4 regions of the Bilifractor sp. HCP3S3_D3 genome follow, and region 4 is predicted to be linked to each of the others. Evidence: riboswitches for the same ligand, from Rfam matches in the RefSeq annotation. Region 4 holds a riboswitch; each other region holds the start of a gene.

Region 1 (2,204 bases), on a different contig from region 4:
AACGCCATTCTTTTATGATAAAACGAGGATTGCGGAGAATGACGAGCCCTGCGCAGAGACTTCGGATATGAAGCGGCAGGACAAGGGTATAGGATCCCTCCCGGATCGCGTCAAGGTGTTTGTTCAGAGCATCAATATTTTTGAACCGGATGGGCCGCATGCCCGGTTCGTTCTGCACTTCCAGGACACGTTCTCTGTCCGCACAGTCCGACCGCAACTGCACTGGTTCGTTTTGGTCTTCCGGGGCACTTTCTCTGGCTTCGATGAGATTCAGGTGTTCCATAGTATAACAGCCTTCCTCCAATTCCCCGCTTCCGATCCGGTCGTCGAGAACGATGTAGACACCGTCGAGGTCCATTGAGGCATAAAAGTCCGCGATGCGCTGCATCAGTTCCGGGAGAGACAGGGAAGGATCCAGCGAGGAGACCATCGCGGAAAAACGTTCGTTTCGGTCATCGACATATATGCTGTCCTCGACCTGCCAGGCCAGGTACGCCCGGTAGTTGATTCGGAAAGTGAGAATCCGCCGCGCTCCTTCATGTACTGCATGATTCCGGTGCTCCAGGCGGATATGATGAAACGGCGCCAGCCATCTGAAAGAAGCAGAAATCCGGAAGAAGCACATTTAAATCCGGATTTAATAATTTCTCTTGCAAAAATATAAAATGGTGTTACTATAGTAAAACAAGTTTAATTAAATATCTTTTACAAGTGCAGAAATGCCATATCGTTAGATCGGGATTTCTGATAATAGGGAAACAGGTGAAAGACCTGTACTGTCTCGCAACTGTAATTGGATGCGTCCGCTGGTTATCCACTGTCTTTACGGATGGGAAGGAAGCGTGCCGCAGGAAGCCATAAGTCAGGAAACCTGCTTGTAAAAATGTCAGTGTGGTCACGATGTATGACTTAATGACGGCAAATTATTTCTGCTCCTGGAGGCAGAATCTTTTGCGTGTTTAAATGTCAGAGATCGTTTCACGGAAACGGTCTTTTTCTTTTGCCTGAAAAAGAGGGGTGTCATGAAAAAATACCTGATTGGAAGAATTCTTTTTGTCATTCCGATAATGTTCTTTCTCTCTCTGTTTACCTTTGGTCTTACGTATCTTTCACCTTCTGATCCGGTGACTCTTTATTATGACAGACTTGGAGCAAAGCCGGACAAACAAATGGTTGAGGAAACCAAAGAAGAGATGGGACTGAATGATCCGTTTCCGATTCAGTATGGGCGATGGCTGAATCGTGCTGTGCATGGTGATCTCGGAACATCATATTACTACAAAACATCTGTCTGGAGTGAACTGACCAGCCGTCTTCCGAATACGGTTATTCTGACGGTCTCTACAGTTGTACTGACGATACTGATCGCAGTGCCTCTGGGGATCCTGTGCGCCGTCTTTCAGAATAAATGGATTGACTATATTCTGCGTTTCATCTCCTTTCTGGGGGTGAGTATGCCCAGCTTTTGGGTCGGTACACTGCTGATGTATTTTTTCGGAGTAAAGCTGAAAGCTCTTCCGATATTGGGATCGGGAGATCTGAAACATCTGATTCTTCCGACAGCGACACTCTCTTTCTGGATGGTTTCTCTCTATGTGAGAAGACTGCGTGGCAGTGCATTGGAAGAATTGAACAAGGATTATCTGAATGGAGGGCTGGCAAGGGGACTTTCCAAATGGCATGTTATCTGGCACCAGATCCTGCCGAACTCGCTGCTTTCTGTGATTACGATGTTTGGCATGTCAATCGGATCTCTTCTTGGGGGAGCAACGATCGTGGAAACGATCTTTGAATGGAAGGGAATTGGAAAGATGGCTGTGGACGCAATATCCGTGAAAGACTATCCGATTATCCAGGGTTATGTTCTCTGGATGGCCATCATCTATGTAACGGTCAACCTGGTCGTGGATCTGTCGTATCAGTTTTTGGATCCAAGGATCCGGCTGGGAGGAAGGAAAGGATGAAATATTATATAAAAAGAGCACTCAGCAGTCCGCAGTTCGTCATCCTCTTCCTTCTTGCTGTTTTGTTGATTTTGATACCGATTTTTGCTCCATGGATTGCGCCGCATGATCCGATTGCCAATGATTATGCTGCTTCCATGATTTCTCACAGCAGGGAGTTTCCGCTGGGAACAGATCAGCTTGGACGCTGCATTCTGTCCAGACTTATCTGGGGAGGAAGGACTTCTCTGTTAATTGTCT
Region 2 (2,204 bases), on a different contig from region 4:
TCCGCAGCCTTCGAAGCCACATCAGCAGCGATCATAGCGCCCTCACTCGGCGTAATTGTCATGATTCCGATTGCGCCCGATGCGTCCAGAAGACCCAGCTTCGAATACAAATCCGCATCCGGGCTGGCGATCACATGCGCCAGAGTAACCTGTTTTCCGGGAACAAATTCCTGAATAATTCTCTCTTTGTTCCCGCCGTTCCCGCCGTTCGATTCAAACATAGCCCCTCCTTCCGGCCTACATACCGGCAATCATCCCTGGTAAGCTATTTCTTACGCCCTGCCGGTAAACGCCTGACGATAAAGCGTCTTGATATCCTCCAGTGTGACCTCTCTCGGGTTCGATGCAGTGCACGGATCAGCAAGCGCTGCCTTTGCCATCTCATCCAGCTGTGCATTAAAATCATCTTCTGTGACACCTGCCTCTGCGATTGTCACCGGCATGTTCATTTTCTCCATAAAGCGTTTTGCAGTGCGGATCAGCATCAACGCGCTCTGACGCGTTCCCACGCTGTCCATGCCCAGCTGCGCGACGATCTCCGCGTATCGGCTTGCGGCCGGTGTCAGATGGTCATGGCATCCGGCATTGAAGCTCATGACATACGGAAGAAGAATTCCGTTTGCCCGCCCATGCGGAATATGAAAATGCGCACCCATGGCGTGCGCCATACCGTGGTTCAGCCCGAGACCGGAATTTGCGAACGCAATACCAGCCATGCACGAAGCATTGTGCATGCTCTGCCGCGCGTGAAGGTTCTCGGGATTTTTATACACTTCAAGGAGGTTGTTCTGTAAAAGCTGCAGTGACTTGATGGCCATGGCATCCGTAAAATCATTGTGTTCCCTGGAGACAAAGGCTTCCACCGCATGTGTAAATACGTCAATGCCCGTATCTCCGGTGACCTTCGGCGGCGCGCTGACGACCAGACTCGCGTCCAGTACAGCGATATCCGGCACCAGACTCTCGTCCACGAGCGGATATTTTGTCTGCGTCGTTTTGTCTGTAATAACGGCGAATGTGCTCACCTCGGAACCGGTTCCGCTGGTCGTCGGAATCGCGATGAAGCGGATGTTTTTATATTTTTCATTTACACGTCTCGCGATAAAAACGATCGCTTTCGCCGCGTCGATGGACGCGCCGCCGCCGAGGCAGATGACCGTATCGGGATCCAGCGCCTCCAGCCTTTTGATACCGGCAGTCACGACTCCCAGATCCGGCTCAGCCGCCACATCCGAAAAAACATCGTACTGCTTTCCCGCGCGATCCAGCCGGTCCGTCACATACGAAACCTTTTTGCTGACCGCAAGAAAATGATCCGCTACAACAAACACCTTTTTCATATCATTCACCAGCTGATCGAGCCGATCACCGATCATGATCCTGGTGCTGACTCTGAATTCTCCCATTGCTTCCCCTTTCTTCTGTGTTAAATTAATAGTAAATTTTTACTGTTATTCCGAGACAAAAAAAGCAGCATTTTAAACATACTGTTTAAAATGCTGCATCGCACTTAAATACATATTACCTCATTCTTCTGCGGCTTCCTCGCCCGGCAGAAAAACACACTTCCCCCTGCTTCGTATTCATACTCAAAGGAAAGAGTAAATACGCAAAGCCAACGGGAAAATGCGGGTTTATGAAATTGTTGGCATCCTTTCAAAGCGAAAAAGAAAAGGGAAAGCACCGACCGTTCCGCCCGACACTTTCCCTTTCGACATTGCATCCGCCGGATTGATAATTAAGAGAGGTGGCGCAATGAAAAATTCGATGGTGAAGCACTTAACGGTCTTCCCTGTTCATAAAATACCGGTTCCATTCCATGGACACGGCCGAAAAGCCATCAGCTGCATCGCTGAGGGCAGGCACTCTCCCAGATCCGAGGAGAATTCATGTGCGTTATACACGGGCAGGTCTTCTGACTGCGGCGTCATCACTTTTTCTCGCCTTCTCAGGTTTCCCCAATGGCATAAGAGAAAAAGCTAAGCCAACACAGCAACGGCATTGTGCAGGATTCACACCTGCTTCCCTTTTCACCGGCAACAATTTACCGACACCTGTGTACCATCAAATTTATGTTGTCAGTTTATAATATTGACAACCTTTTGTCAAGCGTCATGTTTTGTATAATTTTCAGTCATGTTTTGTATAATTTTATCAGCTGATTCTGTATATTTTGCCGGATATTTGTCCAAACACCACTGGTT
Region 3 (2,204 bases), on a different contig from region 4:
AGGATGAGGGCCACACGGAACTGCTTTACATTAACTCCCATGCTCTGCGCGTAGGCCTCACCAAGCTGAAAGGCACCGATCGGCTTCGCGAGCAGGAATACCAGGACAGACGCAGCTCCGATGATGATTCCGCCCACCAGGACATTGTCCCAGGTCATACCAGAGAAGCTTCCCTGAGACCAGTTGTGAAGGTTGGCGATATCCGAATCACTGGCAAATGTAACGAGAAGATTCGTCAGCGCAGTACAGATATACCCGATCATGATTCCGGCAACCAGCAACGCCGACATATTCCGCACGCTCCGGGAGACCAGCAGGATAAAGCCGGTTGACACAAGAGACCCCGCGAACGCGGCAAGGATCATGGCCCAGGAGGACACCGCTCCGTGCCTGGCCACCACAAGAATCATGAGAAACGCGACAATCAGTTTTGCGCCGGAAGATATTCCGAGCACAAAAGGACCCGCGATTGGATTCTCAAAAAATGTCTGCAGCAGAAATCCGGACAGAGAGAGCGCTCCTCCGAGAATAGCCGCCATCAGAATCCGCGGCAGACGGATCTTCCAGATGATATTCATATCATCCCTTGAGCCGATTCGGAGAAAAACAGCTCTCAAAATTTTATTAATCGGAATATCGACATTGCCGGTATTGATATTGACCACGGTCACGATCAGAAACGCAGCTGCCAGAACGGCAAAGACCGCTGTGTATCGCATTCTCCTTTTCAGATTCTCAGCGTGATAGCTGCTGATTTCATTGTCACTCATCATTCGCAAGTATGCCTTTCAACTTCAATGATCTTATACATGAAAAGGGACGAATGCCGAAGCATTCGTCCTGAAAAAATAACCTGTATTAATCGGTTCCGCCGGAAATCCGGCAAAACACCCAAGCCATCAGAATCTGCTTTCTTCGGAAGCATATCTACAAAACCTCTCAGCAGTTCTCCTGGCTGACAGCTCAAGCACCGGTTCCTGTCTTCTCATGCTCTAGGACACAATGACATAACGGAATGGTTCGCTGCTCACAGTGACCGGATCGCTCAGGAATTTCACCTGATTCTCTATTCTCATACAGATCTTCTGCACTCCTGCTGCCAGGCAGGCAAAGAAGACCAGATGCACTGAAAGGCCCCCTCTTCAATTATCTGCAACGATTATACGATACCGGCTGAAAAGTGTCAAATATACCGCACTGCGGATATAAGACTTCCTTCAGTCCTTCAATCATCCCTTCTTCTGCGGAAACTGTGTCCCTTATCCTTATACATATTGAAATCCGCCCTGGTGAGCAGCGCGTCAAAGTCCGTAACCTTCCCCCGGCATGCCGCAAACCCAATTGCCATACTGATTCCATTATTTTCTGCATTCTCACGCATATGCCGTATCAGCAGGCTGATATCTCTCTCCTCCAGATCTTCTGTCAGAACGATAAATTCATCCCCGCCCGTGCGAAACACATACTTTTCACCTGCGCATTCCTGAAGAACCCGGGCTGTTTCGCAAATCAGCACATCGCCGGCATGATGTCCCGCCGTATCGTTTGTGTTCTTCAGTCCGTTCAGGTCAACGGAAATCACTCCAAGCAGACCGTCACCCTTCCACTCGCGGATCTGCCGCTCAAGAGCCCTCCGGTTTCCGGCACCTGTCATCTGGTCAATCATGCTTTGTTTCTCCAGCTGATGCACGCTGTTCCTGTTTCGAATCATAATTGCTATGAAATCCGTCAGCGTGGAAAGCAGCACGCTGGTGTTACGGAAGGTGTCCGCCGCCGGATTGATAACCATCGTAAAGCCCTCTGTCTGATTCAAGATCTTCAGCTGCCCGGAGATAAAGCTCCGAACATCATGGATTCGCATGGAAAAATCGGGATTTTCCTTCTGAAAGGCATCCATATCACTGACCATCACCACATGTTCTGTCGCAAACCGCATATATAGCGCCCGCAATTCCGAGAGAGGAATGCTCTGGAGTTCCTCCTTCAGAGAGAAGACACCGGGTGCCGTCCATTCATAGGTGGCACTAACTGTATTGTCATCACGTTCCTCAAAGATCAGGAAGCGCTCCGGTCTCATATTTTCAGAGATACATGCAATCGTCTTCTCAATTCCTGTTCCGGGATCCTCTTCCGCCATACCAAGAGAAATTGCCTCATTTGCCCGCATCTCCTGATAGATCAGCTCGTGATCCCTTGCTATTGCA
Region 4 (2,204 bases):
TTCCGTGACCCATGAATACAAACGCTGTTCCGTCAGCGGCAGCCGCGTCAAGGCTGTCATATCCTGCCTTCTCTACCGCTGTAGCAGTAAGAATCTTTGCGACGTTCTGCTTGTCCTCGTTTACTACGCTCGTGTCACTTCCTACCTCACCCAGAAGCGGCTCAGCGATTTTCACGGAATCAAATTTATCCGCGTATTTGCTGACGGTTTCTGTCAGCTCGTCATACTCCGCACCATGCATCAGATGGGTCGGCTGAATCAGCAGATTCTTCACGCCGTTGTCCACCGCTCTCTGAAGTGCCTGATCCATGTTGTCGATCACCTCATTATCACGCGCCTGAATGTGATTGATGATGATCTGCGCCGTGAATGCACGTCTTACAGACCAGTCCGGATACGCCGCCTGGAGAGCCTTCTCGATTCCGCCGATATCCTGCACACGGCTGTCATTATAGGAAGTTCCGAAAGAGCATACAAGAATCTCGTTTTCTCCGATTCCGTCCTCGTTGAGCGGATCATCCTTGGAGGCATCGCCGGTATCTCTTCCGAAATAATCCGGATCTGCATACTCGCCCTCTACCAGAGCCTTCTGTGTATCCGTCAAAGCGTCCCAGGCCTCCTTTGCCGCCTTGCAGTCCTCGTCCGTAGTGTCTGTTCTCTCCTGCACATAGATCTTGTCGATCAAAGCGGCTACCTTGTCCGCTGCTGCCTGATCCGCGGATACAGAGGAAGAAGAAACCGTCTCTACTTCTTCGGAAGAAGCGGCTGCCTCTGTAACCTCCGCTGTCTCTGAAGACGCGGAAGATGCACTCGAAGATGCTGCGGATGCTGACGATGCTGCGCTGTTAGCGCTGCCACATCCGGCAATCATGGACCCGGTCAGAACCGCGGTGCATAATAATGTTACGACTTTCTTTTTCATCATGTTTCTCCTTTTTGTAGAATAATCTATATCAAGGGGCAAAACGCCCTTCGATACCATAGCACAGAACATAAACGAGATAAAACACGCTGCGCGAGTTTTATCTCGCTATCGCAACGCTCGCCGCACACGAATACTTCGCATTCGGCTGCGGCTCACTGTTCGCGTAAAAAAGAGTGACCGCCTTCTCAGAAAGCAATCACTCCGTATCTGCATATAAAAGAAACATCTGCTGAAATCCCGGATCCGCCTGACGGTCACGCTCCATCCAAAGAAACGGTATCCATAACCGCACGCCAAAGAGCGCATATCTGCAAACCAGCCGGATCACACCAGAAATCACTGATGCAACCATCAATATTCTTATGCAAACAGACTCTGCTTTCATCGGAAGCAAATCTATCGTCTTCTCAGCAGGTTTCCTGACTTGCAGCTCAAATGCCTTCCTGCGCCTTCTCATACTCCGTTGACCGGAATACAATGGACAATGCATCTGGCTCACTGCTCACAGTGACCGGATCGTTCAGGTATTTCACCTGATTTCCTATTACCCGCCATAAAAGCGGCACTGAAAAGATATGTTTTAAAGACTTTTTCTATTATATGAAATCATTAACAAAATGTCAAATTGATCCAATAAATGATCGACCGGAAATCATCTTCTTCAAAAGCCGGATATGCTCCGGCTCTGTCCCGCAGCAGCCTCCGACAATCCTGGCGCCGGCATCTGTCAGCATCTTCATCTGAGACGCAAAGGCTTCCGGCCCGAGGCTGTAAATCGCATTCCCCTTCTCGTCAATCTTCGGCATTCCCGCGTTTGGCTTCGCGATAATCGGAATACTGCAGTTCTTCGCCAGATACCGGATGATGCTCTCCATCTGATCCGGTCCGCTGCAGCAGTTCAGTCCCACTGCCGCAGCGCCCATCGCCTCCAGAACGGCTGCAGCATCAAAGATATTTCCGTCAAAAAAGCACTTTCCATCCGCGTATACGGAAAACGTGCACATCACCGGAAGGTCACAAACAGACGAAACCGCGTCCAGCGCAATCGAAGTCTCATCCGCCGACATCATCGTCTCGATTACAAAGAGATCCACGCCGGCATGATACAGAATCTCTGCCTGTTCCCGATAGATCTCAAAAATTTCCTCATAGCTGGCATCTCCTCCAGCGGAATCCGGCACCAATCCCGTGGGCGCCATATCTCCTGCCACCAGAACGCTGCCCTTCGACACCTCCTGCGACAGCCCGAGCAGCTTTTTGTTCATCTCTTCGGTCTCGT

What was found. Region 4 has a riboswitch for cobalamin ahead of ACTNDI_RS05310 (sirohydrochlorin cobaltochelatase). Riboswitches for the same ligand answer to the same signal wherever they lie in the genome.
Region 1: another riboswitch for cobalamin. It lies ahead of nikB (nickel ABC transporter permease); the one in region 4 lies ahead of ACTNDI_RS05310 (sirohydrochlorin cobaltochelatase).
Region 2: another riboswitch for cobalamin. It lies ahead of ACTNDI_RS03875 (1-propanol dehydrogenase PduQ); the one in region 4 lies ahead of ACTNDI_RS05310 (sirohydrochlorin cobaltochelatase).
Region 3: another riboswitch for cobalamin. It lies ahead of ACTNDI_RS01070 (FecCD family ABC transporter permease); the one in region 4 lies ahead of ACTNDI_RS05310 (sirohydrochlorin cobaltochelatase).

The regions. Positions count from the first base shown of each region.
Region 1 is NZ_JBQHWP010000033.1:2,558-4,761, forward strand. Features, by position in the region: gene ACTNDI_RS13380 (diguanylate cyclase) at 1-625, opposite strand, end outside; cobalamin riboswitch at 693-893, shown strand; gene nikB (nickel ABC transporter permease) at 1,023-1,964, shown strand; gene ACTNDI_RS13390 (ABC transporter permease) at 1,961-2,204, shown strand, end outside.
Region 2 is NZ_JBQHWP010000004.1:156,243-158,446, reverse strand. Features, by position in the region: gene eutS (ethanolamine utilization microcompartment protein EutS) at 1-221, opposite strand, end outside; gene ACTNDI_RS03875 (1-propanol dehydrogenase PduQ) at 273-1,406, opposite strand; cobalamin riboswitch at 1,889-2,073, opposite strand.
Region 3 is NZ_JBQHWP010000001.1:251,350-253,553, forward strand. Features, by position in the region: gene ACTNDI_RS01070 (FecCD family ABC transporter permease) at 1-773, opposite strand, end outside; cobalamin riboswitch at 928-1,113, opposite strand; gene ACTNDI_RS01075 (EAL domain-containing protein) at 1,226-2,204, opposite strand, start outside.
Region 4 is NZ_JBQHWP010000006.1:106,189-108,392, reverse strand. Features, by position in the region: gene ACTNDI_RS05310 (sirohydrochlorin cobaltochelatase) at 1-922, opposite strand, end outside; cobalamin riboswitch at 1,318-1,510, opposite strand; gene ACTNDI_RS05305 (homocysteine S-methyltransferase family protein) at 1,546-2,204, opposite strand, start outside.